4 regions of the Parazoarcus sp. PS-13 R2A genome follow, and region 4 is predicted to be linked to each of the others. Evidence: predicted binding sites of a transcription regulator. Region 4 holds the regulator's gene; each other region holds the start of a gene.
The links. The regulator sigma-54, encoded in region 4, starts transcription at its own class of promoters, with help from an activator protein. The targets are predictions, from matches to a motif close to TGGCACGCTTNCTGCTNA.
Positions count from the first base shown of each region.

Region 1 (7,382 bases), on a different contig from region 4:
GGGTCGGCGTCGGCGCTGCTGTCGGCACCGGTCGCGCCGGCGGCAATCGCCTGCGCCTCGCGCATCATGGCGGCAGGATTTGCCGCCTGACGAATCACGTTTGAGATGTCGAAGCCTTTGTTGTCCGTGCTTCCGGGCATGGTCAGCGCGCTGATTGCACTCGTCGAGGCATTGCCCGTAATGCCGCCGAGCTGCCGAAAGAGCGCCTCGCTCATGCCGTTGTTCTTGCTTTGCGCCATGTTCAGCGCCAGCTGCTGGTCGAGCAGCGACTGGTAGGTGCGCGACTGCTCGCTGTCGAACATGCTGTTGGTCGGCGTCGCCGCACGCATCGCCTTGAGCGCCATCTGCAGGAACATCGCCTCGAACTGCTTGGAGGCCGCGCGCAGGGTTTCCGGATCGTCGGGACTGGTGCGGGCGAGGCGCTTCAGGTCGCCCAGCGAGCCCGGGTCGAAGGCGTTCATCTGGATGCCGGAAGTCATGTCAGTCCCTCCCTCAGATGATCTCGAGTTCGGCGCGCAAGGCGCCGGCGGATTTCATTGCCTGCAGGATGCTGACCAGATCCATCGGCTTGGCACCGAGCGCGTTGAGTGCCTTCACCACGTCGGCAAGACTGGTGCCGCCACGGACGTTCATCAGCGCGCCGCCCTCCTGATCGATATTCACCAGCCCGGACTGGGTGACCACCGTTCGCCCGCGCGACAGGGGTTCAGGCTGCGACACCTGCGGCTGCGCATTCACGGTGACGGTCAGGTTGCCATGGGCGACGGCGCAGTTCTGCAAGGCCACGGTCTGATTCATCACCACCGAACCGGTCCGCGAGTTCACGATCACCTTTGCCGCTTGCTGCATCGGCGTTACGTCGAGATTTTCGATCCGGCCGAGGAAGGCAACCCGGGTATTGACGTCGAGCGGTGCCCGAACCTGGATGCTGCGGCCGTTGATTGCCTCGGCCGAACCCGGTGCAACCATGTTGATCGCATCGACCACCCGGCGTGCGGTACCGAAATCGGTGTCGTTGAGTTCAAAGAAGACGTACTCGCCCTGCCCCAGCATTGCAGGCACTGCGCGCTCCACGGTTGCGCCGCCGGGAATCCGTCCGGCCGAAAGATGATTGATGGTCTGCGCCGCACCGCCAGCCTGCCCGCCCGCGCCGCCGACCACCATGTTGCCCTGGGCCAACGCGTATACCTGTCCGTCCGCGCCCTTGAGCGGCGTCATCACCAGCGTGCCGCCACGCAGGCTCTTGGCATTGCCCATCGACGACACCGTGATGTCGATCGCCTGTCCCGGTCGCGCAAAGGGTGGCAGCGTCGCCGTTACCATGACCGCCGCCACGTTCTTGAGCTGGAGGCTCGTACCCGCAGGCAGCGTCACCCCCATGTTGCCAAGCATGCTGATGATGCTCTGCACCGTGAACGGTGTCTGGGTGGTCTGGTCGCCCGACCCGTCGAGGCCCACGACGATGCCGTAGCCGACCAGCTGGTTGTCACGCACACCCGCGATCGATGCCAGGTCCTTGATGCGCTCGGCCGCTGCCGGGGCCGCGAAGATGCCTGACAGCATCACACAGCTCACGAGTATCGGAATGAAGCGAAAGCGCAGGGCTCGCATGGCGGCCTCCTCAGAACGGCAGGATGGCAACGAAGAAGCGCTGCAGCCACCCCATGGTGTTCGACTCATCGATGAAGCCGCTGCCGCGGTACTCCATCCTCGCATCCGCGACCTGAGTCGATTGCACGGTATTGCTCGAGCTTACCGTGGTGGGATTGATCACCCCGGAAAAGCGGATGTACTCGTTGCCCTGATTGATCGCGACCTGCTTCTCACCGGAGACCAGCAGGTTTCCGTTCGGAAACACCTCGATCACCGTCACCGAGATCGTGCCGCTGAACACGTTGTTCGCGGCCGCCTCACCCTCGCCGGAAAAGTCCGAATCTGCAGTCACGCTGGCATCGAGCCCATTGAGCTTCGCGTTCTGCAGTGCCAGCAGATTGGGTGCGGTCAGGCTGATGCCACCGGTCAGGCTGGAGCCCCGGGTCGCGGACGCATTGGCGCTCTTCTCCGCGGTGTTGCGCTCGACCAGGTTGATGGTGATGATGTCGCCGACATTGCGCGCGCGCCGGTCCTCGAACAGGGGCCGCAGGCCGCCGGGCTGATAGATGCCGCCGGTCGCGGGTACTGCCTGAGGCCGCATCTCGGGGCGGGCACTCATGGGCTGGTGCACCGAAGTCGGCGGCGTCGAATAGATCGACGCACAGCCGCTCAGCAGCAGGACCAGGACGAGCGCGATCGCTTTCATGACAGACCTCTTAGAGCTGGGTCAGACGGCCGAGCATGGAGTCGGAAGTCTGGATGGCGCGCGAGTTCATCTCGTAGGCGCGCTGGGTGACGATCATGTTCACCAGTTCCTCGGCCACGTTCACGTTCGAGGTCTCGACGTAGCCCTGGTTGAGCACGCCGGCACCGTTGAGCCCCGGCTGGTTGGTCGTTGCCACCCCGCTCGACGCGGTCTCAAGAAAAAGGTTCTCGCCCGCGCTCTGCAGTCCACTCGGCGCAATGAAGGTGGCAAGCTGAATCGAACCGAGCTGGGTCGGCGTCGTCTGCCCGGACTGCAGCGCGCTGACGGTGCCGTCCTTGCCGATCGTCACGGTCACCGTATCCGAGGGGATGTTGATGTTGTCGGCGAGCGGATAGCCGCTCGCAGTCACCATGTTGCCGTTGCTGTCGATCTGGAAGGCGCCGTCGCGGGTATAAGCCGTCGTGCCGTCCGACATCGTGATCTGGAAGAAGCCGTTACCCTGGATCGCGATATCGAGCGAGCCCCCCGTCTGCTGCAGATTGCCCTGGGTAAAAATGCGCTCGGTGGCCACCGGCTTCACGCCAGTACCGATCTGCAGGCCCGAGCCGACCTGGGTCTGCTGGGTGGATTGCGCGCCCGGCTGGCGAACGGTCTGATACAGCAGATCCTCGAACACCGCGCGCTGGCGCTTGAAGCCATTGGTGGAGACGTTGGCAAGGTTGTTGGAGATCACGTCCAGCGAAGTTTGCTGGGCATCCAGCCCGGTACGGGCGGTCCACAGTGAGCGGATCATGATGGGTTCCTCTTGACGGTGCCGGCGTCGGCAGGTGCCGCGCTTCGGCTGGGGATCGGCCAGGTTTCAGTTTAGGCCGGCAGCGTTGCCGGCCATCTCGGGATTAACAATGCAAAAACCGTGCTAATCCCAGCCTTACCCACGGCCCGTGCCGCGAAATCAGCTGCTCGCGAGCAGCTGGGTCGCCGCACGGTCGTTCTCCTCGGCCGTACTGAGCATGCGCGTCTGCATCTCGAACTGACGGCCCAGCGAGATCATGGTCACCATCTGGTCCACCACGTTCACATTGCTGCCCTCGAGGTAGCCACCGGCAGTTTTCACCGCCTCGTCTGCCGGTTGCGGCAAACCGTCGCTGGAGCGAAACAGGCCGTCGTCGCCACGCACCAGCGTCGCCTCGGGCGGGTTGACCAGCTTCAGCCGGTCGACGGCATTCACCACCCCCTGCCCGGCCTGCAACGCGGAAATCGTTCCATCACTGCCGATCACGATCTCGGAATCGGGCGGCAAGGTGATCGGACCACCGCCGCCGATAACCGGCAAGCCGCTGCGGGTTTGCAGGATGCCGTTGGGGCTCACCTCCAGACTGCCGTCCCGGGTGTAGGCCTCTGAGCCGTCGGGCATCTGCACCGTCAGCCAGCCCTTGCCCTGAACCGCGACATCGTAGGCCCGGCCGGTGGCCTGCATGGGCCCCGAGCTGAAATCGGTTGCGACGCTGGCATCGGTCGTGAATGCGCGCGTGTGCATCGCCTCGGTCTGAACCTCGACTGCGCGCAGCTTGTGCATCTCGGTGCGAAAACCGGTCGAGGTCGCATTCGCGAGGTTGTGCGACACCGCGGCCTGCTGGTCGAGCGTGCCCTTTGCACCCGTCATGGCGGTATAGATCAGGCGGTCCATGTCGCGCTCCCCTTAGTTCGAAATTCGATTAACGCAGGTTCACAAGGGTCTGCAGGATCTGGTCCTGAGCCTGGATCGACTGCGCGTTGGCCTGGTAGTTGCGCTGCTGGACGATCAGCTGAACCAGCTGTTCGGTGAGGTCGACGTTGGACTCCTCGACCTGCCCCGCACTCAGCGAGCCGAGCACCCCGGTGCCCGGTGCCCCGATCGTCGGCTGACCAGAGTCGTAGGACTCTGCCCAGAGGTTGTCACCCAGCGAGGTCAGGCCCTGCGGGCTGGAAAAGTTTGCCAGCGCAAACAACCCCAGATCCTTGATCTGCCCGTTCGAATAGGTGCCCTGCAGCACGCCGGTGCTGCTCACCGATACGCCGGTCAGGCTGCCTGTGGTGTAGCCATCCTGCCTGGGCGAGGTGGTCACCGCCGAACTCGTGTTCCACTGCGTGGACTTACTGAGATCAAGCGAGAAAGTCAGACTGTCCGCGCCGGTCGCAAGCTCAGCCGCCGTCCGGGTCACTGAGAACACACCGTTACCGGTCACCGTCGTATCGGGTACGCCGAAAGCCGTGAAGGCAATCGACCCGAGATTCTCGAGCGGCTTGCCCGTCGAGAGCGCCGGATTGGTCGTATCGGGAACGACATCGTTGCTCAAGCGGCCATAGACATTCCAGGTATTCGGCGCCACGCCGCCCACGTCCGGATCGCGGACGAAGAACAGGCTCATCAGGGAGCCATTGCCCAGACTGTCGTACACGGTCATCGAGGTCGTGTAGTTGTAGCTGTCAACCGGAATGGTTGTGGCGCTGAGAAAACTGTTGATATCGCTGCCGACGGGGTTCTGATTCAGCGGGTTATGGGCCGTGGAATCAAGGTTGAGCCCGACGGACGCCGTGGTGGTCTCGTTCGGACTGACGTTCGAGGTATCGATCTGCAGCACCGACGGCACACCTGCAAAGACCGTCGTTCCACCCGTGGTCGTGCCCGCATACCCGGTCACCATGTCGCCGCCTGCATTGACGATGTAGCCGTTCTTGTCGACGTCGAACTGACCGTTACGCGAATAGGCAATCGAGCCGTCCGTCCGTTCGAGCCGGAAAAAGCCGTTGCCACTGATGGCGATATCGAGCGGGTTGCTGGTTGAAGTCAGACCACCCTGGGTGAAGGATTGCGACACCGCACCCACATAGGTACCGATACCGATCTGCTGGGACGATGTGCCGCCCGCCATTGCCGACGCATAGGCATCGGCGAAGATCGTCCTGCTCGACTTGAAGCCCACCGTGCTGCTGTTTGCAATGTTGTTGGAAATTACGTCAAGCGCCTTGGAGGACGCGTTCAACCCGCTCAAACCTTGCTGGAATGCCATGATCGTTACTCCGGATCAGAGAATCTGCTTGATGTCGGAAACCTTGAAGATGCCCAGTGACCCGACCTGAAGGTCGGTGCTGCTGGAGCCACGAATCACGCTGCTGACGGAGCCGAATTCGAGCGTGCGTGCAACGACGCTACTTTCGCCCTGCGTCGCGGTGACGCTCACCGTGTATTTGCCATCCGCTGCGCGACTGCCATCGGTCGCCGTACCGTCCCAGATGAAGTTCTGGCTGCCTGCCGCCACATCGTTGACAGTGACGGACGCAACCTCGAGACCGGACGAATCCTTGATGGAGAGCACGACAGTATCCGCAGGGCCATCAAGCTCAAAGCCGCCTACAGCACCCGCCTCGGTGAGCTGCAGACCCTTGCCCTCGACCAGCACGCCACGTCCCACCAGCGATGCCGCCTGCAGGCTTTCGCCGGAAGACTGCGAATCCAGCAACTGCGTCATCAGAGTGTTGAGCTTCTCAATGCCCTCGACCGTGCTCAGCTGCGCCAGTTGCGACGTAAGCTCGGCGTTCTCCATCGGATTCATCGGATCCTGGTTCTGCAACTGGGTCGTCAGCAGCGTGAGGAATTGCAGCCGACTGTCTGCCGCCACGCTGTCAGCAGAACTATCCGTGCGCGCGAGGTTGCTCAGGATGTCCTGTGCGGTCTGTGTGCTTGAAGTGACGGTGCTCATTTCATTCTCCTGCCTGTTGCGGCATAGATTGCCGGTCAGCGCTTACTGACCAATCTGCAAGGTACGCTGCAGCAAGGTTCGTGCCGTGTTCATCACTTCGGCGTTGTTCTGGTAGGAGCGTGATGCTGAAATCATGTTCACCATCTCCTCGACCACGTTCACATTGGGCATCTCGACATAGCCCTCCGCGTTGGCTGCGGGGTTGGCAGGTTCATACACCAGACGCATCGGCGCTGCGCTCTCGACCACGCCGGTCACCTGCACGCCCACCGAACCTTCTCCGGCCACCGGCCGTGCGGCAAAGACAACCTGCTTGGCGCGGTAGGGCTGACCATCCTCGCCCACGACGCTGTCGGCGTTGGCAAGGTTGGAGGCGGTGGTATTGAGCCGCATCGACTGTGCGCTGAGCGCCGAACCTGCGATCGAAAATACGTTGAAAATGCTCATGATCCGCCTCCCTTAGCGTGTACTTACTGGCCGCTGATGGCCGTCTGCATCGAGCGCAACAAGCCGTTGATGAAGGTGATGCTTGCTTCGTAGTGAATGGCGTTCTCGGCGAAAGCCGCGCGCTCCACGTCCATGTTCACCGTGTTGCCATCGACGCTGGACTGAAGCTCGGTGCGGTACTTGGCCAGTCCGTCGAGTGCGCTCCCGCTGCTGGCGGAAATGTGCCCGCTGCTCGTCGTACTCAGCGCCAGCGGGCCCAGACGGCCGCCTACAGCGCCTTTGAGCGCCTCGCGAAAGTCGATGTCGCGCGCCTTGTAGTTCGGGGTATCCGCATTGGCGATGTTGGATGCCAGCAGTTGCTGACGCTGGGCCTGAAGATTCAGTGCGGACTGGTGAATCTGCATCTGCCGATCTAGCTGGGTTCTCATCTCATCACCTCGGAAACTGGGTTGTCGCTGCAAGCGCAACGGAAAAATGCGTTCACTGCCTGCATTGCACCTTCCATGCCACCGATGGTAGCCCCCTGCAATCAAGGCCCTGGCGCAGATAAGACCGGAAAAGTCCGGCCAATTTCACCGCTATCCGGCGCATGCTGCCGGCACACGGCAGAACTTGCCGGCGATTGCAGTTGCCTGCGTGCAAGCGACGTGCTGCAATCGCGACATGAAGATTCCACCTCCCGCCCTGCGCTCAAGCCGAAGCCTCCTCCTCGCGCTGGCCGCATCCGGCCTCGTGCTGACCGCATCGCCCCTGCACGCTCAGCAGCCGCCTGCACCGGTGACTGCCGTGGCACAGCAACTGCTCGAACTCGAGACACGCGGCCTGCCCGGTCGCGTCGAGCTGCAGATCAGCGCACTCGATGCGCGCAACCAGCTGCCGCCTTGCGCCCAGCTCGA
Region 1 covers NZ_JBYEXN010000029.1:39,151-46,532, forward strand. The annotation lists gene flgJ (flagellar assembly peptidoglycan hydrolase FlgJ) at 1-479, opposite strand, end outside; gene AC22G6_RS20015 (flagellar basal body P-ring protein FlgI) at 493-1,563, opposite strand; gene AC22G6_RS20020 (flagellar basal body L-ring protein FlgH) at 1,622-2,299, opposite strand; gene flgG (flagellar basal-body rod protein FlgG) at 2,310-3,092, opposite strand; gene flgF (flagellar basal-body rod protein FlgF) at 3,252-3,986, opposite strand; gene flgE (flagellar hook protein FlgE) at 4,015-5,349, opposite strand; gene AC22G6_RS20040 (flagellar hook assembly protein FlgD) at 5,365-6,039, opposite strand; gene flgC (flagellar basal body rod protein FlgC) at 6,082-6,486, opposite strand; gene flgB (flagellar basal body rod protein FlgB) at 6,510-6,914, opposite strand; gene flgA (flagellar basal body P-ring formation chaperone FlgA) at 7,150-7,382, shown strand, end outside.
Region 1: a site for sigma-54 is predicted at 3,201-3,218, ahead of flgG (flagellar basal-body rod protein FlgG). Genes of this name have one in related genera too.

Region 2 (7,382 bases), on a different contig from region 4:
AGTGAAGCGAACTTGCCTGCACGGTCAAAGGCGCGGCGCACGCCGTCGAGCGCCTGATCCGCCGTGCTCTTCCACGCCGGAAGGATGTCGGCGGGAATGAAATCGTGTGCGAGGAGCCAGGCACGGGGTTCTTCGCCGAAGCTGGCGATATCGAGTGCCGGACGGGACTTGAACGGGTGCAGCGCGCCGACTGCATGGATGCGGCCGATGAACCGGCCCAGCCATTCCAGCGTGGCCGGATCGGACAGTTCCGGTGCGCGTCCGCTCAGGCGCGGGAACAGCGTGAAACGCATGCCCTCATGGAGGTGCAGGCTGCGGCCGTCGATGATGAGGGGTTGCGCCACCGGGATCTCGCGTTCGGCCAGTTCCGCGGTGTAGCTGTGCTCCTCGAGGATGGCTGCGTCAGTCCAGCGCGCGGGACGATAGAACTTGACCACCAGCATCGGGCCGTCGTCGATACCGACCTGATAGACGCGGTTCTCGTAGCTGTTGAGTGCCAGCAGGCGGCCGTCAGGCCGCAGGCCGACACTCTCCAGTGCATCGAGGACGAAGTCCGGTGTCAGGCCCGCAAACGGCGCCCCGCTGCTTGCGGTGCCGGGCACTCAGTCTTCCCTGCGCTTTTTCGGCTTGCCGGCCGAGAAGGGCGCAGAGCCCGAGCGATCGGGACCTGAACGCGAAGGGCCGCGATCGTCGCGACGCGGGGCACCGCTCCACGGCTTCGGCGCACCGGGCTTGCCATAGCTGCCGGCGGGCTTGTCATAGCCACCGGCAGGCTTGTTGCCCCAGGTCGGCTTGCCATCACCGCCTGCGGGGCGGGGCGGGCGGCGATCGCTGAAGCTGTCGTCACGACGCGGCGTGTGCTCACGGCGCGGGCTGTCCTCGCGGCGTGGTGCGTGGTCACCACGCGGTGCATGGTCGCCGCGCGGTGCGCGCGGACGCTCGGGGGTGGCCAGCGCCTCTTCGTCGGTCAGCGGGCGGATGTTGAGGGCGCACTGCTTGACCCGGGTGCGCTTGAGCACGCCCAGCAGGTCGTCGGGCAGGTTGGCCGGCAACTCGACCGTGGAGAAATCGTTGAAGAGGTGGATCTGGCCGATGAAGCGACCGTCGATTCCGCCTTCGTTGGCGATTGCGCCGACGATCTCCTTGGGGCTCGCGCCCTGGTTGCGACCGACTTCGATGCGGTAGCGCGCCAGCGCGCCATCGGCAAACGAGCGGCGGCGGGCGAGGATCTCGTCCCGGTTCGGGCGCTCGGTGCGCTCACGCGGTGCGCCGGTGGTGAAGTGCTCTTCGCGCGGAGGACGACCGCCGGCGCTGGTCGCGGTGGTTGCCACGTCCCAGCCACGGCCGGACTCTTCGACCTGCAGCGGGCGTTCGCGCTGGGCAAGATAAGCCAGTGCGGCGGCGATCTCGTGTGCCTGAAGTTCGTTTTCTTCGGTGAGGCTATTGACCACGTCCATGAAGAAACCGAGGTCCTGGCCGCTCAGGGTGTCCAGAACCAGTTGCTTGAACTGGTTCACCCGCAGCGTGGAGACTTCCTCGCGGCTGGGCAGGGCGATGGGTTCGATCGGCTGGCGGGTGGCGCGCTCGATGGTCTTGAGCATGCGCGTTTCGCGCGGCGCGACGAACAGGATCGCCGAGCCTTCACGGCCCGCACGGCCGGTACGCCCGATCCGGTGCACATAGGCTTCGGTGTCGTAGGGGATGTCGTAGTTGATGACGTGGCTCACGCGCGGCACATCGATGCCGCGGGCGGCGACGTCCGTTGCCACGACGATGTCGAGCGCGCCGTTCTTGAGTTGCTCGATGACGCGTTCGCGCAGGCCCTGGGTCATGTCGCCGTTCAGCGCTGCAGCTGCGTAGCCGCGGGCTGCGAGCTTGTCGGCCAGCTCTTCGGTCGCAATCTTGGTGCGCACGAAGGTGATGGCTGCGTCGAAGGTTTCCTCGGCATCGAGGATGCGGGTCAGCGCGTCGAGCTTGTCCACGCCACGCACCAGCCAGTAGCGCTGGCGGATCTTGGCAACGGTGGAGGTCGATGCGCGGATCTTGATTTCTTCGGGTTCGCGCAGGTGGCGACGTGCCACGTCACGAATCACGTTGGGCATGGTGGCCGAGAACAGCGCTGTCTGCCGGGTTGCCGGGGTGTGATCGAGAATCCATTCGACGTCGTCGATGAAGCCCATGCGCAGCATTTCGTCGGCTTCGTCGAGGATCAGCATCTTGAGTGCGTCGAGCTTCAGGCTGCCGCGCTCAAGGTGGTCCATGACTCGGCCCGGCGTGCCGACGATGACCTGTGCGCCGCGCGACAGCTGGCGCAGCTGCACCACCATGCTCTGCCCGCCGTACACAGGCAGCACGTGGAAATTCTTCAGGTGATGCGCGTATTTGCCAAAGGCCTCGGCAACCTGGATGGCGAGTTCGCGTGTCGGGGTGAGCACCAGCACCTGCGGGCGGGTGTCGGCGATGTCGAGCATCGCCAGCGTCGGCAGGGCAAAAGCGGCGGTCTTGCCGGTGCCGGTCTGTGCTTCGCCCAGCAGGTCGCGACCGGCGAGCAGGTGCGGGATACACGCAGCCTGGATCGGGGATGGCGTTTCATAGCCGACTGCGGCGAGTGCCGAAAGCAGATTGTCGGGCAGGCCCAGCTGGGCAAAGGATTCGATGGATTCGGTCATGGCAGAGGATGATGCGTAGTGAGGCCGGGGCCAGGAGGGCGCGGTGATCTGCAGCCGGGACAATGTCCAAGTATGGCTGTCCGGCACCACAAAAACAAAAACGCGGCCCTGAGGCCGCGTTCTGATTGATCAGCGAGGGCTAATCAGAGCGGGCGGATGTTGGCCGCCTGCAGGCCCTTGGGGCCGTTCTTGACTTCGAATTCTACGCGCTGGTTCTCGGCCAGGCTCTTGAAGCCCTTGCCTTGAATTTCGCTGAAATGTGCGAACAGGTCGTCACCGCCCTGTTCCGGGGTGATGAAGCCGAAGCCCTTGGCGTCGTTGAACCACTTGACGGTACCGGTTTGAGTGCTCATTTTGCGTTCCTTTAAAACATAAGAAGGGGCTCGCGCCCAGAGTGCAGGAACGATCAAGAAACAAGTATCGAGGGAATCAAACCGTAAAGTTCGCGGAACGAACACGCGGAAACGACACCACAAAGACAACTGCTTGAATCGACTGCGACGCCACAATACACGGTTTTATTGGGGTGTGGGATTTTTTTTTGATTCGTCATGCAACCGGACAGATATGACGATGACGAGGCGGAACATAAGCTGCAGTGCGCTGCGGATTCAGATGTGGCCGGAAGATGGGATAATGCAGACCCTTTTTTGTTAGTCCGGACTTCCGATGCCCATCCAGTGGTTCCCCGGTCACATGAACTCCGCGCGCCGGAAAGCTGCAGAGACGCTGGCTGCGATCGATGTCGTCATCGAAGTGACCGATGCCCGCCTGCCCGAAGCCAGCAGCAATCCGATGATCGGAGAGCTGCGCCGCTTCCGCAATCGCCCCTGCCTCAAGCTGCTGAACAAGGCGGATCTCGCCGATCCGGTGGCGACGCAGGCGTGGATGGATTTCTACAACCGTCAGCCCGGGGTGAAGGCCGTGTCGATTTCGGCCAAGAAGCCGGCTGACGTGGCACGCATCACCGGCCTGTGTCGCCAGCTCGCACCGCACCGCAGCGACAACATCAAGCCGCTGCGGATGATCCTGATGGGCATTCCCAACGTGGGCAAGTCCACGCTGATGAATGCCCTCATCAAGCGCAAGGTGGCCAAGGTTGGCGACGAACCGGCGGTGACCAAGAGCCAGCAGACGCTCGATCTCGGTCCCGGCCTGACGCTCACCGATACGCCCGGACTGATGTGGCCCAAGATTGACTACGATGCCGACGGCTTCATGCTCGCGGCGAGCCATGCGATCGGCCGTAATGCGGTGATCGACGAGGAGGTCGCGGCCTTCCTGGGTGACGTGCTGCTTGAACGCTACCCTGCGCTGCTCGCCGCCCGCTATCGCATTGACCCGTCGAACTTCGACGGACCGGGGCTGGTCGAGGAGGTCGGACGTCGTCGCGGCTGCCTGCAGAAGGGGGGCGGTCTCGACCTGGAGAAAGCCGCCCAGATCCTGTTGCTCGACTATCGCAGCGGCGCGCTGGGCAGGATCAGTCTGGAAACGCCCGACAGCCGCAGCCAGATGCTTGCGGCTGCGCTTGCGAACGGGCCCGCGCCGGTCAATCCAGACCTTGCAGTGGATGAGGACGAAGAAGAATAAGGGTGGCCGGGCTGGGGGCTTCGCTGCCCTCAGCTGTCAGTCGTTGAACCGTCTGGCGTATTGACGGGCAGGATTTCGATCCATTGCAGCCACTGGCCACAGGCGTTGCGCGGCCCGCGCAGGGAGCCGTGCCAGGGGCCTTCGGTGCATTTGCCGCGGTTGTTTGCCGGGTCGAGCTCGACCGTGCTGCCGTCTGCGGCCAGCTGACGCGTGCCGTCCCAGCGCTGGCAGGTCGGGCAGCGGCGCAGCTCGGCGATTTCGACCGCCACGCTCAGATCCCGAAATAACGCCCGGGGCGGTGATTCACAGCAATGACGAAGTTCACCGCCACCGCGCCGAGCACCGAAAGCCCGACCAGCCGGGCGTCGACCGCCAGCAGCGCGAGCGCCATGATCACGCAGTCCGCCGCCATCTGCACCCAGCCCGCGCGCCAGCCTTTGCGCTGTTGCAGGTAGATCGCCAGCACGCCGACCCCGCCCAGGCTGGAGCGGTGGCGGATCAGCATGAGCAGGCCGGTACCCGCTAGCAGTCCGCCCATGATCGCGGCAAAGACCGGGTCGACGTGGGCGATGCTGAGCATGCTGGGCAGATACTCGGTGCACACCGAGAGCAGCAGCACGGTACAGAAGGTCTTCAGCGTGAACTCGCGTCCGAGTGCGCGCAGCGCAAAGATGTAGAAGGGCAGGTTGATCGCGAAGAAGGCTGCGCCGAAGGGCAGGTCGAAGGCGTAGTGGATCAGGAAGGCCAGACCGGCCGTGCCGCCGGTGAGCATGCCCGCGTCGCGAAAGAACGAGATCGACAGGGCCAGAAACAGCGTGCCCACGAGCAGGGCTTGCACGTCGTCTAGCGGGCTGTGGCGGGCGCTCAGTTCGGCAGGGGCTTCCGGAGCGGACTGAGAGGGCGCGTTCGACATGAAGATCCGTTGGTTGAGTCTTGCCCCGATGATAGCGCGCTGTTTGCTGCAGCGCAGTCCGTAGCATCCACGGCACGCCTTTCACCGCTCGCCATGTCGTCTTTGTTGGCGTGCTACCCGTGTTTGTCGAGAAACGCACAGTCTGCATGCCTGATCCACGTCTATTAAACCCATTGAAAAACAGATGGATAGGGTGCTGGAGCGGAGCTGGCGATGCTGGCACTCAATCTGCTGGAGGGAGCGCAACCCCGACCAAGAGGAGTCTTCCCCATGCAAGAGAGCGCAATGCCCATCACCCGTGACGCCGCGCTGCGCGTCGCCCTCGCAGCCCGGTCGATGCCGGGCATCACCCTGCCGAAACTGATCGATGTGCTGCAGAACCGGATTGGCAGCGAGCAGATCGACACCGACGATCTGCGCACGGTGACCGTGACGGATCTGAAGACGGCCTTTGCCAGCGTGGATGGCGAGGAGGACGGCGAAGACATCGGAATCGGCCTGGAGGCGATGAAGCTCGCCGTGCGCATCCTGTGGGGTGACACCCAGGGCGAGCCCTTGCCGCCGGTGCAGGCTTTTGCTGAGGGCGACATGCCGGGGTCGGTGCGGGTGGCGCTTGCCTCCGACAGTGGCGAGGCGCTCAACGGGCATTTCGGGTCCTGTATCCGTTATCTGGTCTATCAGGTGTCGGCGACCGAGATCCGCCTGGTGGATATCCGCGACGCGCTCGAAGCCGACTTTGCCGACGACAAGAATGGCTTTCGCGTGCAGCTCATCTCCGATTGCCATGTGCTCTACGTCGTCTCCATCGGTGGCCCGGCGGCGGCGAAGGTGATCAAGGGCAATATCTACCCGATCAAGCGTATCGAGGGCGGACCGGCGATGGAGGTGATGGCCGAGTTTCAGGACATGATGAAGGGCTCGCCGCCGCCCTGGCTGGCCAAGATCCTGGGTGTCAGCGCCGAGCGCCGGCTGCGCAACTATGCTGCGGCGTCGGTCGAGGAGTGAGATCGTGGCCGACAAGGACTACCCGCGCATTGTCTCCGAGCTGATCGCAAATGCCGTTGCCACCAGCCGGATTGCCGGCGAGAACGGCCGCATCACGCGCCTGGTGGCGGGCAGTATCGGGCGTTTTGCAAGCGAGCTGAAGGTGGGGAACGAGGCCGGCAAGGCCGATGCACTGCTCGCCCATGCACGTGACCTGCTGGCGGAAAGCGATGGCGCAGAGGTCGTACCCGCACTCACCGCTGCGGTCGAGGCGCTGGCAGTGGCGCGCTGAGTCGGGCTGCATTTGCGCTCGTTTGACGGTGGCGCGGGTTAGAATCCGCGCCCCGAAGCCAATTTGCGGCCACCCTGCCGCCGCCGTCATGGAAGAGCGCATCGAACGCCTCGAATCGAAGCTGATGTTTGCCGAGGATCTGCTCGACGAACTCAATCGCACCGTCTACCGCCAGCAACAGCAGATCGACCTGATGCAGCAGCATCTGCGGCAACTTGCGCAGCAGATGCAGGCCGTTCAGCCTCCCGGACGTCTGAGTCCGGAAGACGAAGTGCCGCCGCACTACTGAGCGGTAACGCCCGCGCCGGGGCGCGTGGGATGGAAGCTGATCTTCTGCGGTGCGACCTGTGCCTGCAGCCTGGCGACGTGCGGCTTCAGTTCGCCCATCACGTGCATCTCGCAGCGCTTGCAGTCGAAGCGCAGCGTGAGGGTCTCCTTGCCGTTGACCAGGGTCATCGGGTCGGGGCGGATGCCTTTCACTTCCTTGGGGCACAGGTTGAAGCTGTAGCGCAGGCAGTGCTTGGTGATCATCACTGACACCTCGCCGTGCTCTTCATTGGCCTCGTAGGCCGCGTCGATCAGCTTGACGCCGTGTTTCACATAGAAATCACGCGCCTTTTCGTTGAGGACGTTGGCGAGATAGCTCAGCGAGTCGTCAGGGAAAGGCACGGGCGGTTCGACCGGCGCGGCACGCGGCGGACGGGCGTGGGCCTGCAGGCGCGCAGCTTCCAACTGTTCGACGGCGTCACGACGCAGCGCATTGAGTGCCGAGGCCGGCAGGAAGGGCGCGTCGGTGACATCGAGCGTGATTTCCTGTGCCGTGAAGATCGTGTTGCCAAGCTTGGCGATGTGGTCGCGGATCGTGCCCAGTGCGCGTTCGGCCTGCTGGGCAGCTTCGTGGGCTGCCTGAATGCTGGCCGTCGCGGTCACGCCG
Region 2 covers NZ_JBYEXN010000010.1:69,901-77,282, reverse strand. The annotation lists gene AC22G6_RS11135 (serine/threonine protein kinase) at 1-602, opposite strand, end outside; gene AC22G6_RS11130 (DEAD/DEAH box helicase) at 603-2,669, opposite strand; gene cspE (transcription antiterminator/RNA stability regulator CspE) at 2,813-3,022, opposite strand; gene ylqF (ribosome biogenesis GTPase YlqF) at 3,339-4,259, shown strand; gene AC22G6_RS11115 (hypothetical protein) at 4,289-4,528, opposite strand; gene AC22G6_RS11110 (YitT family protein) at 4,531-5,172, opposite strand; gene AC22G6_RS11105 (dinitrogenase iron-molybdenum cofactor biosynthesis protein) at 5,443-6,177, shown strand; gene AC22G6_RS11100 (hypothetical protein) at 6,182-6,448, shown strand; gene AC22G6_RS11095 (SlyX family protein) at 6,537-6,737, shown strand; gene AC22G6_RS11090 (peptidase U32 family protein) at 6,731-7,382, opposite strand, start outside.
Region 2: a site for sigma-54 is predicted at 5,390-5,407, ahead of AC22G6_RS11105 (dinitrogenase iron-molybdenum cofactor biosynthesis protein). Genes of this name have one in related genera too.

Region 3 (7,382 bases), on a different contig from region 4:
ACCGCCTTGGCCCAACGCTTGTTGGCGTTGTTGCACACGATGTGGGTCGGCTCGGCACCGAGCTCGAGCAGGAACTTGACCATGCCCATGACGAAGTCCGGATCGCCGTAGAGCGCGAACCTCTTGCCGTGCAGCCAGGTGTGGCTGTCCTGCATCATGTCCATCAGGCGGCCACGCTCGAGCGCCAGCGACTCCGGGATCTCCTTGCCGGTGATCTCGGACACCTTCATCAGGAACTCGTCGGTCCATTCCATGCCCATCGGAATGTTGAGCTTGGGAATGTCGTGGTTCCAGGTGTTCTCGACGAACTTCTTCGTCTTTTCGAGCTGCCAGGGCTGCAGCAGGATGGTGTTGTGCGCATTCGGCGCGTCCTTCACCTCATCCATCGTGGTGCCACCCGAGTACATGCGGAACTCGCCGTCAGACGGCGTATCGAGCACTTCCGTGGGGTCGGACAGCAGGGTCGCATCGACCCCCATCTCGCCCATCATGCGCTTGATCACGCGATAGTTGCCGAGGTAGGTCTCGAAGCCGGGAACGAAGTTGAGCTTGCCGTTGCTGCCGGCAACCTTGCCTTCCATGCTGTTGAGCGTGAAGTAACGTGCAATGCCCTCGAACATGTTGTCCCAGCCGGTGGTGTGGCTGCCGACGAAGGACGGGGTGTGCGCGAACGGCACCGGGAAGTCCTGCTCGATGTGACCGGCCTTCTTGGTGTTGTTGATGAAGGCGTTGAGGTCGTCACCGATCACCTCGGCCATGCAGGTGGTCGACACGGCAATCATGTCGGGCTTGTACAGCGCCTTGGCGTTCTCCAGGCCGTCGAACATGTTCTTCTGCCCGCCGAACACGGCGGCATCTTCCGTCATCGAGTCGGACACGCAGGAGATCGGCTCCTTGAAGTGACGGTTGAAGTAGGTGCGGAAGTAGGCCACGCAACCTTGCGATCCATGAACGTAGGGCAGGGTCTTGTGGAAACCGAGCGAGCACAGCACGGCGCCGAGCGGCTGGCAGGCCTTGGCCGGGTTGATGGTCAGCGCTTCGCGCTTGAAGTTGAGGTCCTGGTATTCCTGGGTGGTGGTCCACTGGAACACTTCCTCAACCTTGTCCGCCGGATGGCGTTCTTCGAACAGATCCTGTTTGTTCTTCAGCGACGCCTTGTAGTCGTCGTCACGGAACAGGGGGTAGCAGGGCTTGATATCGTCAACGGTCTGCATTTCTGGCTCCTTGCCTGCGCCGCCAATCTGCGGACGCCAGGCACAAGGTTTTGGGTTGCGCGGGCCCGAGCCCGCGCATCAACACTGTGCGCACCGGGAGAAGCATCGGGACCCGATTCATCCTTTCTCCGCAGGGCGGAGAAAGGAATCGCAGGCGGATCTCGACGTCGTACCCGGCTGACTCGCGTGCTTTACGCAGCGGCCTTCACTTCTTCGGCGGGCTTGACGGCCTTCCACGGCGGGGTTTGCTTGCCCCAGCACGGGTTGTTCAGCGTCATGTCCATGTCACGGGCAAAGATGGCAAAGCCGTCAAAGCCGTGATACGGGCCGGAGTAGTCCCAGCTGTGCATCTGGCGGAAGGGAATGCCCATCTTCTGATAGATGTACTTTTCCTTGATGCCGGAGCCAACCAGGTCGGGCTTGATGCGCTTGACGAACTCCTCCAGCTCGAAGCCGGTGACGTCGTCGTACAGCAGCGTGGCGTTGCCCATTTCCTGAATCGTGCGATCGTAGTCGTCGTTGTGGCCGAACTCGTAGCCGGTGCCGACCACTTCCATGCCCAGATCTTCGTATGCGCCGATGACGTGACGCGGACGCAGGCCGCCGATGTAGAGCATGACGCGCTTTCCCTGCAGACGCGGCTTGTACTTGGCGATGACGGCTTCCATCATCGGCTTGTACTTAGCAATCACGCGCTCGGCGCCTTCCTTGATCGAGTCGTCGAAGAAGGCTGCGATGCGACGCAGCGACTCTTCGATCTTGGTCGGGCCAAAGAAGTTGTACTCCATCCATGGAATCCCGTACTTCTCTTCCATGTGACGGCTGATGTAGTTCATCGAGCGATAGCAGTGCAGCAGGTTCAGCTTCGCCTTCGGGGTGTTTTCCATTTCGGCGATGGTGCCGTCACCTGACCACTGTGCGATCACGCGCAGGCCCATCTCCTCGAGGAAGATGCGCGATGCCCAGGCGTCGCCGCCGATGTTGTAATCGCCGATGATGGTGACGTCGTACGGGGTCGATTCGAAGTGCTGACCGTCGCGGTTCGACAGCACCCAGTCACGCACCGCGTCGTTGGCGATGTGGTGACCGAGCGATTGCGACACGCCGCGGAAGCCTTCGCAGCGCACCGGCACCACGACCTTGTTGATTTCCTTCGCGGCCTTCTTGGAGACGGCTTCGATGTCGTCACCGATGAGGCCGATCGGGCACTCCGACTGCACGGTGATGCCCTTGTGCAGCGGGAACAGGCTTTCGATCTCGTTCATGATCTTGGCGAGCTTCTTGTCGCCGCCGAAAACGATGTCCTTCTCCTGGAAGTCGGAGGTGAAGTTCATCTCGGCAAAGGTATTCACGCCCGTGGTGCCGACGTAATAGTTACGACGACCGGCACGTGAGTACTGACCGCAACCGACGGGGCCGTGGGAGATGTGGATCATGTCCTTGACCGGACCCCACACCACACCACGCGAACCGGCGTAGGCACAGCCACGGATGGTCATCACGCCGGGCAGCGACTTGCGGTTGGAGGTAATGCACTTCTTGGACTGCTCGACCGACTGGTCGTTGATCGCGAGGTGTTTTGCGCGATCCTTCTTGGCCTTCTCGGGATAGACCTCGAGCACTTCCTGGATCAGGCTCTCGGTTTCTTCACGGGTGAGCGTAGACATCTTGCTTCTCCTGTTCACGACGACACCAATCTGTGCACGGCGTGGGTAGGTTTGCTCGACACCCGACGACACAAGCGGTGTTGTGCCGGCGGGCGGTTAGGCAGACATCTGCCTGCCGGACAACGGTCAGGCAGCAGCAGCGGCAGCGGCGTCAGCAGCCAGTTCAGCGGCGGTCTTGCCGATGATGGCGGTGTTTTCCACTTCCATGATGCCGAACTCCATCAGCAGTTCTTCAAGCTCGTCCATCGTGATCGGGGTCGGAATCACGAACTTGGTGTTATCGACGATCTTGCGGGCCAGCGCACGGTACTCATCTGCCTGCTTGTGCGTCGGGTCGTACTCGATCACGGTCATGCGGCGGATCTCGGCGTGCTGCACGGCGTTGTCGCGGGGTACGAAGTGGATCATCTGGGTGCCGAGTTTCTCAGCCAGCGCCATGATCAGTTCGTCTTCACGGTCGGTGTTGCGGCTGTTGCAGATCAGACCGGCCAGACGCACGCCACCCGAGTTGGCATACTTCACGATGCCCTTGGCGATGTTGTTGGCGGCGTACATGGCCATCATTTCGCCGGAACAGACGATGTAGATTTCCTGCGCCTTGTTCTCGCGAATCGGCATGGCGAAGCCACCGCAGACCACGTCACCCAGCACGTCGTAGAAAACGAAGTCGAGATCTTCGTCGTATGCGCCTTCCTCTTCGAGGAAGTTGATGGCGGTAATCACGCCACGGCCGGCACAACCGACGCCGGGCTCAGGACCACCGGACTCGACGCACTTGACGTCGCCGAAACCAACGGACAAAACGTCCTCGAGTTCGAGGTCTTCCACGCTGCCGGCTTCAGCGGCGAGTTCCATCACCGAGTTCTGTGCCTTCGAGTGCAGGATCAGGCGGGTCGAGTCGGCCTTGGGATCGCAGCCGACGATCATCACCTTCTTGCCGGCTTCGGCAAGTGCGGCGACGAGGTTTTGTGTGGTGGTGGATTTGCCGATGCCACCCTTACCGTAGATGGCGGCTTGACGAAGTTTTGCCATGGTGCGTTACTCCTTGTCGGAACTGAACTCGTGAATCGATCGTGTTGCGTTGAACCACGAGCACTCTTTTGCAATCAGCGTGCCAGCTTGATTGAAAACGCCTAATGCTCTGTTTTATTAAGGATTTTTCAAGATTGTCGCGTAGCAACCCGCCCCCGCCGTCTGACAAAGACCCTACAATTTGTAGGGGCGACAACATTCACGTCGCAATTCCTGCAAGCCTTGCACGCCTGAGCGTTGCGCCAGCGGCAAGGCGCTCGCTGAACCGCTGCAACCTGCCGGCGGAGGCCCTTGGCAGCTTCGCTTTCCAGCTCGCCCCATGTGCGCTCTGCCTCGACGGCGTCCTGCCCTTGCACCAGCCCCTGTTCGACCGCCTCGACATGCTCGATTCCGCACCGGAACGCGCCTGCGTGTTCCGAACCTACATGAACGCGCATTTCATGCTCGACGACGCACCCGCCCTTGGACTGTCGGAAAATGTGCGCCTCGATCGCAGCAGGATGGACTACCTGCGTCTGCTCAGAGGCTGGCTGTTCGATTCGGAAAGCCGGGAGGGGGCGATCCTCAAGGCCTGGGTGGAGTCTCGCTTCGGCCTCCTCACCCGCTACCATCGCGGAGCGCTGGGCGCCGAGGACAGCGCTGCGCGCAGCGGCTTCGATCAGGAGGTCGCCGCCGGTCTGTATTCCACCGCTGGACTGGAAGCACAGGTGGACCTGCTCTATGGATGGACGCAGTACGAACTTGCACGGCGCTTTCACGGGCGTACCCACCTGCAGCTCTACCGCGGCTGTTCCGGCCCGAAGGCACTGCGGGAGTTGCATGCGCTCGATGACGGCAGGCGCGTGGTCGAACTGAACAACCTCAGCTCCTTCTCCGCCAGCGCCGAGCGCGCTGACGAGTTCGGCGATCGCGTCTTTTCATGCGCCACCCCCATGCCAAAGATCCTCGCCTTCAGCGGACTCATGCCGGGACTGCTGCAGGGCGAGAATGAATACCTGGTCATCGGCGGTGTCGCCGCGATCACGATCGAATACTGAAGTCCGCAGCCTTGTCGGAAGTCGGACATTGGCATGTCGGGCGCACGACAGCATCGGGTGCGCCCGCGCCTCCATCGCCGCCCGGAACCGCAGCCGTGAGGGGGCGGCTCCTCTGGACTCCGGTGGCATCGATCTTGCTGATCGAAGCAGGAAATCGCGAAGTACGCGCCCTGCAACCACAAGGAAGCCCCATGACGACCGTCTTCGACCAGATCCGCACCGGCCTCGCTGCCGATGGAGTGGTTCCATTCATCGGCGCAGACGCCCTTGCCGATGTCACCCACGGCAAGACCGGTGCCAAGATTCCGGCCACCAGCGACGAACTGATTCTCGCGCTCAACAACGGCCAGCCCATGGCGCCGCGGCTGATGTACGAGTTTCCACGTGCAGCAATGAACATCGAGCTCAAGCGAGGACGCAATGCAGTCAATCGCGCACTCGAGACCATTTATGCAGATACCGGGTGGTCTCGCGCTGGCCTGCACGATTGGCTCAACGGGCTGAATCTGCCCTATATCATCGACCTCAATCGTGACACCGGCCTCCAGCAGGCGTGGGCAAGCCGCCCGCATACGCTGATCGTTGGCATCGCCCGCATCGCCGGCGGGCTGCGCTACAAGCTCTTCAGCCACGATGGCACCGCCTACACCGCAGCACAGGACGAAAGCGGCATCGACCCTGCCGCCCCCATCCTGTTCAAACCCTGTGGCACGCCGTGGCCAGAGCCGAACTGGATTGCATCGGACGCCGACTTCGTCGATTACATCACCGAGCTCATGGGCGGCTTTGCCATCCCGCCGTATCTGAAGGAAAGGCGCAAGGGGCTGCGCTACCTGGTGCTCGGAGCACGTCTGAATCGCGACACCATCCGCATGCTGCTGGCCGACTTCATCTACAGCGCCGGCGAGCCCGCGGGCTGGGCGCTGATTCCCGGTGCGAACGACAAGGAAAAGCGTTTCTGTGCCCGGCTGGGTCTTGAAGTGGTCGATGCCGACTGGCGCGAACTGGCCGGCATGCCCCTGATCGAGGCCGCGTGACAATGCGCGAATGGGACGAGGCCAGACACGCGCTCGGCAATGCCGGGATGGATGCAACACATCGCGCCTTTGTCGGTCTCGTTACCCGGCTGGCAAGCGCAGACGATGCCAGCTTTCCGGCACTGTTCAACGAACTGCTTGATCACAGCCGCGAGCATTTCGCTGCCGAGGATGCGCTGATGCGTTCCAGCCGTTTTGCGGCTACCGGAGAACACATTGGCGAGCACCAACGGGTGCTTGCCGAACTGCGCGCGTTCAACCGCAGCGTGAAGGGAGGAAGGCTCATGGTCGCCAGAGCCTACGTTCGGGAGAGCCTGCCCGAATGGTTCGACCTGCATCTGTCGACAATGGACGCAGCGCTCGCCGCCCATCTGCGCAAGCAACACGCTGCCGCCTGAAACCGCATGCGCCAGAAGTCCGGCTACGTGCCGGACCTCAAATCACCGGATGTGATACGCCGGCGACAGTTCGATCAGGGCAGACGCATCGCGCACGCAGGCCTCGCGCACGCTCGGGCTGAGTGCGCGCAGCCATTCCCGTGGCAAGGCCCGCTCACCACACAACGCCCCCATCACCATGCCGGCAATCGCACCCGTCGTATCGGCGTCGCCGCCGCGATTCACGATATCGACCAGCACGGGCTTGAAGCCGTCCTGGGTGGCCACCGCCTGGCATACCGCCCGCATCGTATCGACGATGTAGCCGCTGGGGTTGTCACAACGCCGGCCGCGGTAGTCGAAGTCGGCATGTGCCGACGCCAGCCGGTCTGCACATGCAACGACCTCATCGGTACCCGAGCCTGCGAGCGCCGCTTGAACCATCTCGATCACGCTCAGCGTTGCCGCATCAGTCAGAGGGTTGTTGTGGGTGACGCGCGCCTGCACCAGGGCCGCCCGGGACACGAGTTCGGGCGCCGCACCATGACTGGCCAGCGCAACCGGCAGGCAACGCATGGTCGCCCCATTGCCGGCGTCGGATGAAAGGGGCGCCTCCGTGCTGCCGCTCAGGCGCCAGCGCACGATGCCTCGGCGCACCGTGTTGCCGATATCGACCGGCTTGCTGCGCATCCATCCATCGAACGCCCGGGCGCAGGCGTCAGCATCGGGCATGCCTTGCGTCTCGATCCACGCCCCGGCCAGGGCAAGCGTCATCGTGGTGTCGTCGGTAACATCGCCAGCCGCAAGACGCAGCCAGCCGCCTCCGCAGATCCTGTCATGCACCCCGTACTGCGCGCCAATTTCGCGTGGGGTCATGAACTCCACGGTCGCACCGAGCGCATCACCGATCGCAAGGCCCAGCATCGCGCCGCACGCCCGGTCGCGCAGCAGATCGCGTGCCTCGTCGTGAACAGGATCCGGCGCATGCATCGTCCCGCGGCGCGCGGAAGCCTGCGAA
Region 3 covers NZ_JBYEXN010000003.1:292,725-300,106, reverse strand. The annotation lists gene nifK (nitrogenase molybdenum-iron protein subunit beta) at 1-1,214, opposite strand, end outside; gene nifD (nitrogenase molybdenum-iron protein alpha chain) at 1,406-2,881, opposite strand; gene nifH (nitrogenase iron protein) at 3,008-3,913, opposite strand; gene AC22G6_RS05250 (NAD(+)--dinitrogen-reductase ADP-D-ribosyltransferase) at 4,048-4,950, shown strand; gene AC22G6_RS05245 (SIR2 family protein) at 5,142-5,987, shown strand; gene AC22G6_RS05240 (bacteriohemerythrin) at 5,990-6,385, shown strand; gene draG (ADP-ribosyl-[dinitrogen reductase] hydrolase) at 6,428-7,354, opposite strand.
Region 3: a site for sigma-54 is predicted at 3,981-3,998, ahead of nifH (nitrogenase iron protein). Genes of this name have one in related genera too.

Region 4 (7,382 bases):
CCGGGCGAAATCAGGCGCGCCCAGTCTGACCTGTCGACCATGCGATGGCCGAACGGGTAGTCGGTGATGAACACGTCGGCACGCCCGGATTCGACGGCCTCCTCACGCGCGTGCGGCGATCCCAGTACCGCAAGCCTGGCGTGGCGAAGCTTGTCGATCATGACTTGTTCATGGATCGTGCCTTTGGCGACGGCCACGATAACCCCCGGCTGATCAATGTCGTCCCACTGATTGATTCGCCGGCTGCTGCGCGGGGCAACCGCATAGATGTCGCTCGCAAGGTAAGGGGAGGTGAACCGAAGCTCTTCCGCGCGCTCGGCCGTGATCCCGACACCAAACATCGCGACGTCGCAGTTATCGTTGAGCAAGTCCTTCGTCAGGCGCGGAAAGCTGCTGTCGACGAATTCGACGCCGACATTCAGTTCCCGGCCAAGCTCAAGCGCGAGATCGATGTCGATCCCGCGTAACTCGTGGGTCGCCGGATCCCGGTATGTCATCCCGAAATACTCTGGCCAGATGCAGACGCGGACGCGCTTCTCGTCGAGGATGCGATCAAGACGGCTTTGATGCGCGTGCGCGTCGAAGGCGATGCCCTGAGCGAGGGTGGTGCCGAGGAGCACGAGAAGCCAGCGAGCAAGTTGAAGACGGAACGGGGAGGTCACGGGTATCCTCAATGCAGCTGCGCGCCTCAGTGGCACAGCGCTGCAGGGGCGCGCGCCTTCGTCACGCCGACGGGGTGCGCATGTCGCCGGATCGGCTCCGGCAAGCTCATTTCTATTACAAAAGGACTAAGTTATCAAGCGCCGGAATGTGACAGCAGCCGGCCTGGTGCGAGGCGTGCGGGCAGGATGGCGTCTGCCATCCTGCCATGCTCATGACAGGAACATGCGGTAGGCCGGGTTCGCAGTCTCGTCGACATACTCGTAACCGAGGCGCTCGAGGAATGCATCGAAGGCGCCGTTGTCTTCCGGCGGAACCTGCATGCCGACCAGGACCCGGCCAAAGTCGGCGCCGTGGTTGCGATAGTGAAAGAGGCTGATGTTCCAGTCCGAACGCAGATTGGACAGGAAGTTGATCAGGGCGCCCGGGCGCTCGGGGAAGGTGAAGCGGTAGATCACTTCGTTCGTTGCCTGCGGCGCGCGCCCGCCGACCATGTAGCGAACGTGGGTCTTGGCCAGTTCGTCGTCGGTCAGGTCAACTGCCGGCAGATCGTGACGGGCCAGCATTTCCACCAGTCGCGTGGCTTCGTTGCGGTTATGTACGGTCACGCCGACAAAGATGTGAGCCTTCTCGGTGTCCGCATAACGGTAGTTGAACTCGGTGATGTTGCGGTTGCCGAGCAGGCTGCAGAACTTGCGGAAGGAGCCTGCGTGTTCCGGAATGGTGACCGCGAGCACGGCTTCGCGCTGCTCGCCAAGCTCTGCACGCTCGGCCACGAAGCGCAGACGGTCGAAGTTCATGTTGGCGCCGGAGGCGATCGCGACCAGGTGCTTGTCGCGCAGCTTGTTGCGGCGCGCGTACTCCTTGGCGCCTGCAACCGCGAGTGCGCCGGCGGGCTCGAGAATCGAGCGGGTGTCCTCGAACACGTCCTTGATCGCGGCGCAGATTGCGTCGTTATCGACCAGGATCATCTCATCGACGTACTGCTGACACAGGCGGAAGGTTTCGCGGCCCACTTCCTTGACGGCAGCGCCATCGGCAAAGATGCCCACCTGATCGAGCGCGACCCGCCTGCCTGCGGCCAGCGAGCGCGTCATTGCGTCGGCGTCGACCGCTTCGACACCAATGATCCGGGTCTCCGGGCGCAAACGCTTGATGTAGGCTGCGACACCGGAAATCAGGCCGCCGCCGCCCACGCAGCAGAACACTGCGTGGATAGGCTGCGGGTGGGCGCGCAGGATTTCCATGCCGATGGTGCCCTGGCCCGCAATCACATCCGGATCGTCGAAAGGATGGACGAAGGTAAGCTTCTCGGCCTTCTCCAGTTCGAGCGCGTGGGCGTAGGCGTCGGAGTAGGACTCGCCCACCAGTACGACTTCACCACCCCTGGCCTTGACCGCGTCGATCTTGATCTGCGGCGTGGTGCTGGGCATGACGATGACCGCACGGACCCCGAGCTTGTTCGCCGACAGCGCCACACCCTGGGCATGATTGCCCGCCGAAGCACAGATGACCCCGCGCTGCAGAGCCTGCGGCGACAGCTTGACCATCTTGTTGTACGCACCGCGCAGCTTGAAGCTGAACACCGGCTGCATGTCTTCGCGCTTGAAATACACTTGATTGTGAATTCGGGCGGAGAGATTGCTGGCGAAATCCAGTGGCGTCTCGATGGCGACGTCGTACACCTGGGCGTTGAGGATACGTTCCAGATAATCCGGGCTTGCGGCGGTCATGGCTTTGGCTTTGTGCGAGGGCACTGCGGTAAAGGGACTGAGGGTAGCAGTCGATGCGGCACTGCGGCAAGCGCAGTGCCCGAAAAAACATCGCGGCGCAAGAGGGATTGCCCTTAACCGGGGCGGTCGGAGGCGGTGCCGTCCGGCTGGTCGGCTTCGAGCAGTTTGATCTGGCGCTCGATGAACTCCTGGGTGGAGTCCACCCCTCGCAGCTGCAGAATGGTCGAGCGCACCGCGGCCTCGAGCAGGACCGCAAGGTTGCGACCGGCGGCAACCGGCAGGGTGACACGGGGAATCGCGTCGCCGAGGATGTTCTGTTGCTCGCGCTGCATGGGCAGCCGGCTTGGGTCGTCCTGGCCGGGCTGGCGACGTTCGAGGTGACAGATCAGCCGCAGGCGCATCTTGCGGCGGCAGGCGGTTTCGCCAAAGATGGTGCGGATGTTGAGAATGCCGAGTCCGCGCACCTCGATGAAGTCCTGCAGCAGTTCGGGGCAGCGGCCCTCGAGCACGCTGGGTGCGATCCGCGAGAATTCGACGATATCGTCGGCAACCAAGCCGTGACCGCGCGAGATCAGCTCCAGCGCAAGCTCGGATTTGCCTGCACCGGAGTTGCCGGTGATGAACACGCCAAGTCCGAGCACGTCCATGAACACGCCGTGCAGCGACACCTTTTCAGCGAGCTGTCGCGACAGGTAAAGGCGCAACTGGTCGATGACCCCGGCAGCCGGCTGCGGGGTTGTGAACAGCCCGACGTTGTGCGCCGCACAGACGCCATGGACGATGTTGGGCACTTCGCAGCCGTCGGCCAGGATGAAGGCCGGCGGGTGTGCTGACAGAATGTCGTTGAGGTGGTGCGCGACCTTGTCACGTGACTGCCGCTGCGCCCAGGCCAGCTCGGCTGCGCCGAGGATCTGCAGGCGGGTAGGGTGAATCAGGTTGAGGTGGCCAATCAGGTCGGCTGGCCAGATGCGCTCTTCGGCAACAGAGAGAACCGCGTCGATACTGCCGCTGACATGGGTCAGCTGCAGACGTTCGCGGTTGTCTTCATACAGCTGCGAGAGGCTCGTTTGTCGCATCGGTACCCCAGTCGTTGAACAGGGTGTGGAGCGCCTGTGCGTCGGGTGCGGCCTGCAGCTGTTCGCGGAAGCTGCGATCGCTGAACATCTGCGCCAGCTCCGACAAGAGCTGAAGGTGGGTTTCGTTGGCCTGTTCGGGTACCAGCAGGACAAACAGCATGTTCACCGGACGACCATCGGGCGCATCGAACTGCACCGGGGCTTCTAGACGGAGAAACGCGCCGGCTGCGTCCTTCAGGCCCTTGATGCGGCCGTGGGGAATGGCAATGCCCTGGCCGAGGCCGGTCGATCCAAGGCGTTCGCGCGCAAACAGGCTGTCAAACACCATGCTGCGGGCGATGCCCTGATTGTTTTCGAACAACAGGCCGGCCTGTTCGAAGACGCGCTTCTTGCTGCTGGCGTCGAGGTCGGCAACCACGTTCGAAAGTGGCAGGAGTTGGGAGATGAGGCTCATGCGCTTTGGGGCTCACGCAACGCCGCCGGAGCGGACGCAACGCTGAAAGGTCTCTCAGGCCCGGGCAAAGCCGGACCGCCAAATTGAGCGGCGGATTATAACTTCACCCGGGTCCGAAAGGCCTGGTGAAAAATCACGCCTCGGGAGTCTGGTGCTTGTGCGAGTCGTGGTGGTGATCGGTGCTCTTCTGCTTGTACTTGAGCACCTGGCGATCGAGCTTGTCGGTCATCGCATCGATGGCAGCGTAGAGGTCGGCGTCGGCGCTTTCGACGTGAATGTCCTTGCCGCGCACGTGCACGGTGACTTCAGCCTTCTGGTCGAGTTTCTCAACGGAAAGGATCACGTTCACGCTGGTAACGTTGTCGAAGTGACGGATCACGCGGTCAAGCTTGCCGGAGACGTACTCGCGGATGGCCGGTGTCACTTCAACGTGGTGTCCGGTGATGTTGAGATTCATGTTAACTCCTCTTGGTATCAAAGCGTTTTACGCAGACTGACCGGCGGGATATTGAGTGATTCGCGGTATTTGGCGATTGTGCGCCGCGCGACCACGATACCCTGCTGGCCCAACAGATCGGCAATCTTTGCGTCGGACAGGGGTTTCTTTCTGTCTTCGGCGTCCACCAGCTGGCGAATCAAGGCACGAATCGCTGTGGAAGAAGCCGCACCACCGGTGTCGGTGGCAACGTGACTGCCGAAAAAATACTTGAGTTCGAATACGCCGCGCGGCGTCGCCATGTACTTCTGGGTGGTGACGCGCGATACGGTTGATTCATGCAGCTCGAGCTGGTCCGCGATCTCCCTGAGGGTCAATGGACGCATTGCCACCTCGCCATGATCGAAGAACTGTCGCTGCTGGTCAACGATGGCCTGAGATACACGCAAAATGGTATCAAAGCGCTGTTGTACGTTCTTGATCAGCCAGCGTGCTTCCTGCAGCTGGCCGGTCAGACCGCCGCCCTGGCCGCGGTTCTGCTGCAGCAGGCTGGCGTAGAGCTGGTTGATGCGCAGGCGCGGCATGGCTTCGGCGTTGAGCGACACCGTCCACCGGTTGCGGATCTTGCGCACCACGACATCGGGCAGGACGTAGCGGGTTTCTTCGTTGGAATGCTGCGAGCCCGGATGCGGGTCGAGGCGGCACACCAGCGCCTGAGCATCGCGCAGGGCGTCGTCGTCGCACCCGGTGAGGCGCTTGAGCTTTGCAAAGTTGCGTTCGGCCAGCAGCTCGAGGTGCTGTTCGACGATGACCAGCGCCAGGTCGCGGCAGCTGCCTGCAGGCATGGCGCGCAGCTGCAGGCCGAGGCACTCCTGGGGGGTGCGTGCGCCAATGCCCGCCGGTTCGAGCTGCTGCACGTGCCGCAGGGCAATCGCGAGGTCGTCGAGGTCGTAGTCGAGTTCGGGCGGGAGCAGTTCGAGCAGGTCTTCGAGCTCCTGGTGCAGGTAGCCGTCGCTATCGAGCGCTTCGATGATGAAGCGCACCAGCATGCGGTCACGGTCCGTCAGCGGGGACAGGGCAACCTGCTGATCGAGATAGTCGCGCAGCGAGGTGCCTGCGGCCTGGAATTCCTGGAAGTCGCTGTCCTCGTCGTCGTCGCTCTTGCTGCTGGCGCCGCTGCCGGTGCCTGACCAGTCCATGCCTTCGTCAAAGTCGGCCGATTCGTTCTCGTTTCGGGGCTCGGCTTCCTGGGTGGTCTCGGTGCTGGTCTCGCGCGGGGTCTCGGTTGCGGGCTGCGCATCGTTGCCGACAGCGGACGGTGCGAAGTCGCTGCCGTCGCCGTCCTCACGCTCGAGCATCGGGTTCTCCAGCAGAAAGCGTTCGATTTCCTGGTTGAGCTCGAGCGTGGAGAGCTGCAGCAGTTTGATGGACTGCTGCAGCTGCGGGGTGAGCGTCAGGTGCTGCGAGAGCTTGAGCTGAAGGGTTGGTTTCATGATGCCAGTCGGGGGCGTGCCGGAATCAGAGGCGGAAGTGTTCGCCGAGGTAGACCTGGCGCACTTGTTCGTTGGCGATGATCTCGGGCGGCTTGCCGCTGGCAAGCACGCGGCCGTCGGTAATGATGGTTGCGCGGTCACAGATGCCGAGCGTCTCGCGCACGTTGTGGTCGGTGATCAGCACGCCGATGTTGCGCTCCTTCAGAAAGCGGATGATCTTCTGGATGTCGAGTACGGCGATCGGGTCGACCCCTGCGAAAGGCTCGTCCAGGAGGATGAGGCGCGGGTCGGTGGCAAGCGCACGTGCAATCTCGCACCGTCTGCGTTCTCCGCCTGACAGCGAGATGGCGGTGTTGTCGCGCAGGTGCGCAATGCCAAGTTCTTCGAGCAACTCTTCCAGGCGTTCGTCGATCTGCGCCACCGGCAGCCCGCGGAGCTCGAGCACTGCACGAATGTTCTCGGCGACCGTGAGCTTGCGGAACACGCTCATTTCCTGCGGCAGATAGGACAGCCCCAGGCGTGCGCGAGCGTGGATCGGCAGATCGGTCAGGCGTGCGTCGTCGAGCGTAATCTCGCCGCCGTCGGCGCGCACCAGACCTACGATCATGTAGAAGCAGGTTGTCTTGCCTGCGCCATTGGGGCCCAGCAAGCCGACCACTTCGCCCGAGCCAACCTCGAACGAAACATCATGGACGACTGTGCGCGCCTTGTAGCGCTTTTGCAGGCCGGTGACCTTAAGCAGACTCATCGGGGGCTTCTTTCAACAGTTTGCAGATCACGTCAGTGGAAAAACCACGGGTTTGCAGGAAACGCGCCTGGCGCGCCCATTCGCGGCGATCGTCAGGTGCGAGGCCAAATCTAGACTGCCACACTGCACGGGCGCGGTCGAGTTCGGATTCCACACATTCGCTCTCGATGGCCTCGTCGATCAAGTCCTTCGATACGCCACGCCTCGCGAGCTCGTGGCGCAGCCGCTGGCTGCCAAACCGGGCAGCCTTGCTGCGAACCCACGCTTCGGCAAAACGGGTGTCGGAGAGCAGTTCGAGTTCGCTCATGCGAACCAGTACGGCTTCGATCTCCTCGGCGCTGCCATATGGAGACAGCTTGCGCGCAAGCTCCGCCCGCGAGTGATCCCGACGGGCGAGATGGCGCAGCGCGCGTTCGCGCAGACTCGGCTCGCCCATCAGGGGTCAGCGTCCGGACGGGGCGGAGATCAGGCTTCGGAAGCGACGGGTGCCGCGCCACCGAGCGCGGCCATTTCGCCGAGTCCGACCGCTGCGCGAACCTTGTTCTCGATTTCGCGAGCCAGCGCCGGGTTTGCGCGCAGGAACTCGCGTGAGTTGTCCTTGCCCTGGCCTATCTTGTCGCCGTTGTACGAATACCAGGCGCCGGACTTGTCGACGATCTTGTAAGTCACGCCGAGGTCGATGATCTCGCCTTCGCGGGAGATGCCTTCTCCGTAGAGAATGTCGAAGTGCGCTTCCTTGAACGGCGGCGCGACCTTGTTCTTGACGACCTTGACGCGCGTTT
Region 4 covers NZ_JBYEXN010000009.1:61,000-68,381, forward strand. The annotation lists gene AC22G6_RS10225 (substrate-binding periplasmic protein) at 1-620, opposite strand, end outside; gene ilvA (threonine ammonia-lyase, biosynthetic) at 873-2,417, opposite strand; gene hprK (HPr(Ser) kinase/phosphatase) at 2,507-3,469, opposite strand; gene ptsN (PTS IIA-like nitrogen regulatory protein PtsN) at 3,438-3,923, opposite strand; gene hpf (ribosome hibernation-promoting factor, HPF/YfiA family) at 4,057-4,380, opposite strand; gene AC22G6_RS10250 (RNA polymerase factor sigma-54) at 4,398-5,852, opposite strand; gene lptB (LPS export ABC transporter ATP-binding protein) at 5,878-6,600, opposite strand; gene recX (recombination regulator RecX) at 6,587-7,036, opposite strand; gene recA (recombinase RecA) at 7,066-7,382, opposite strand, start outside.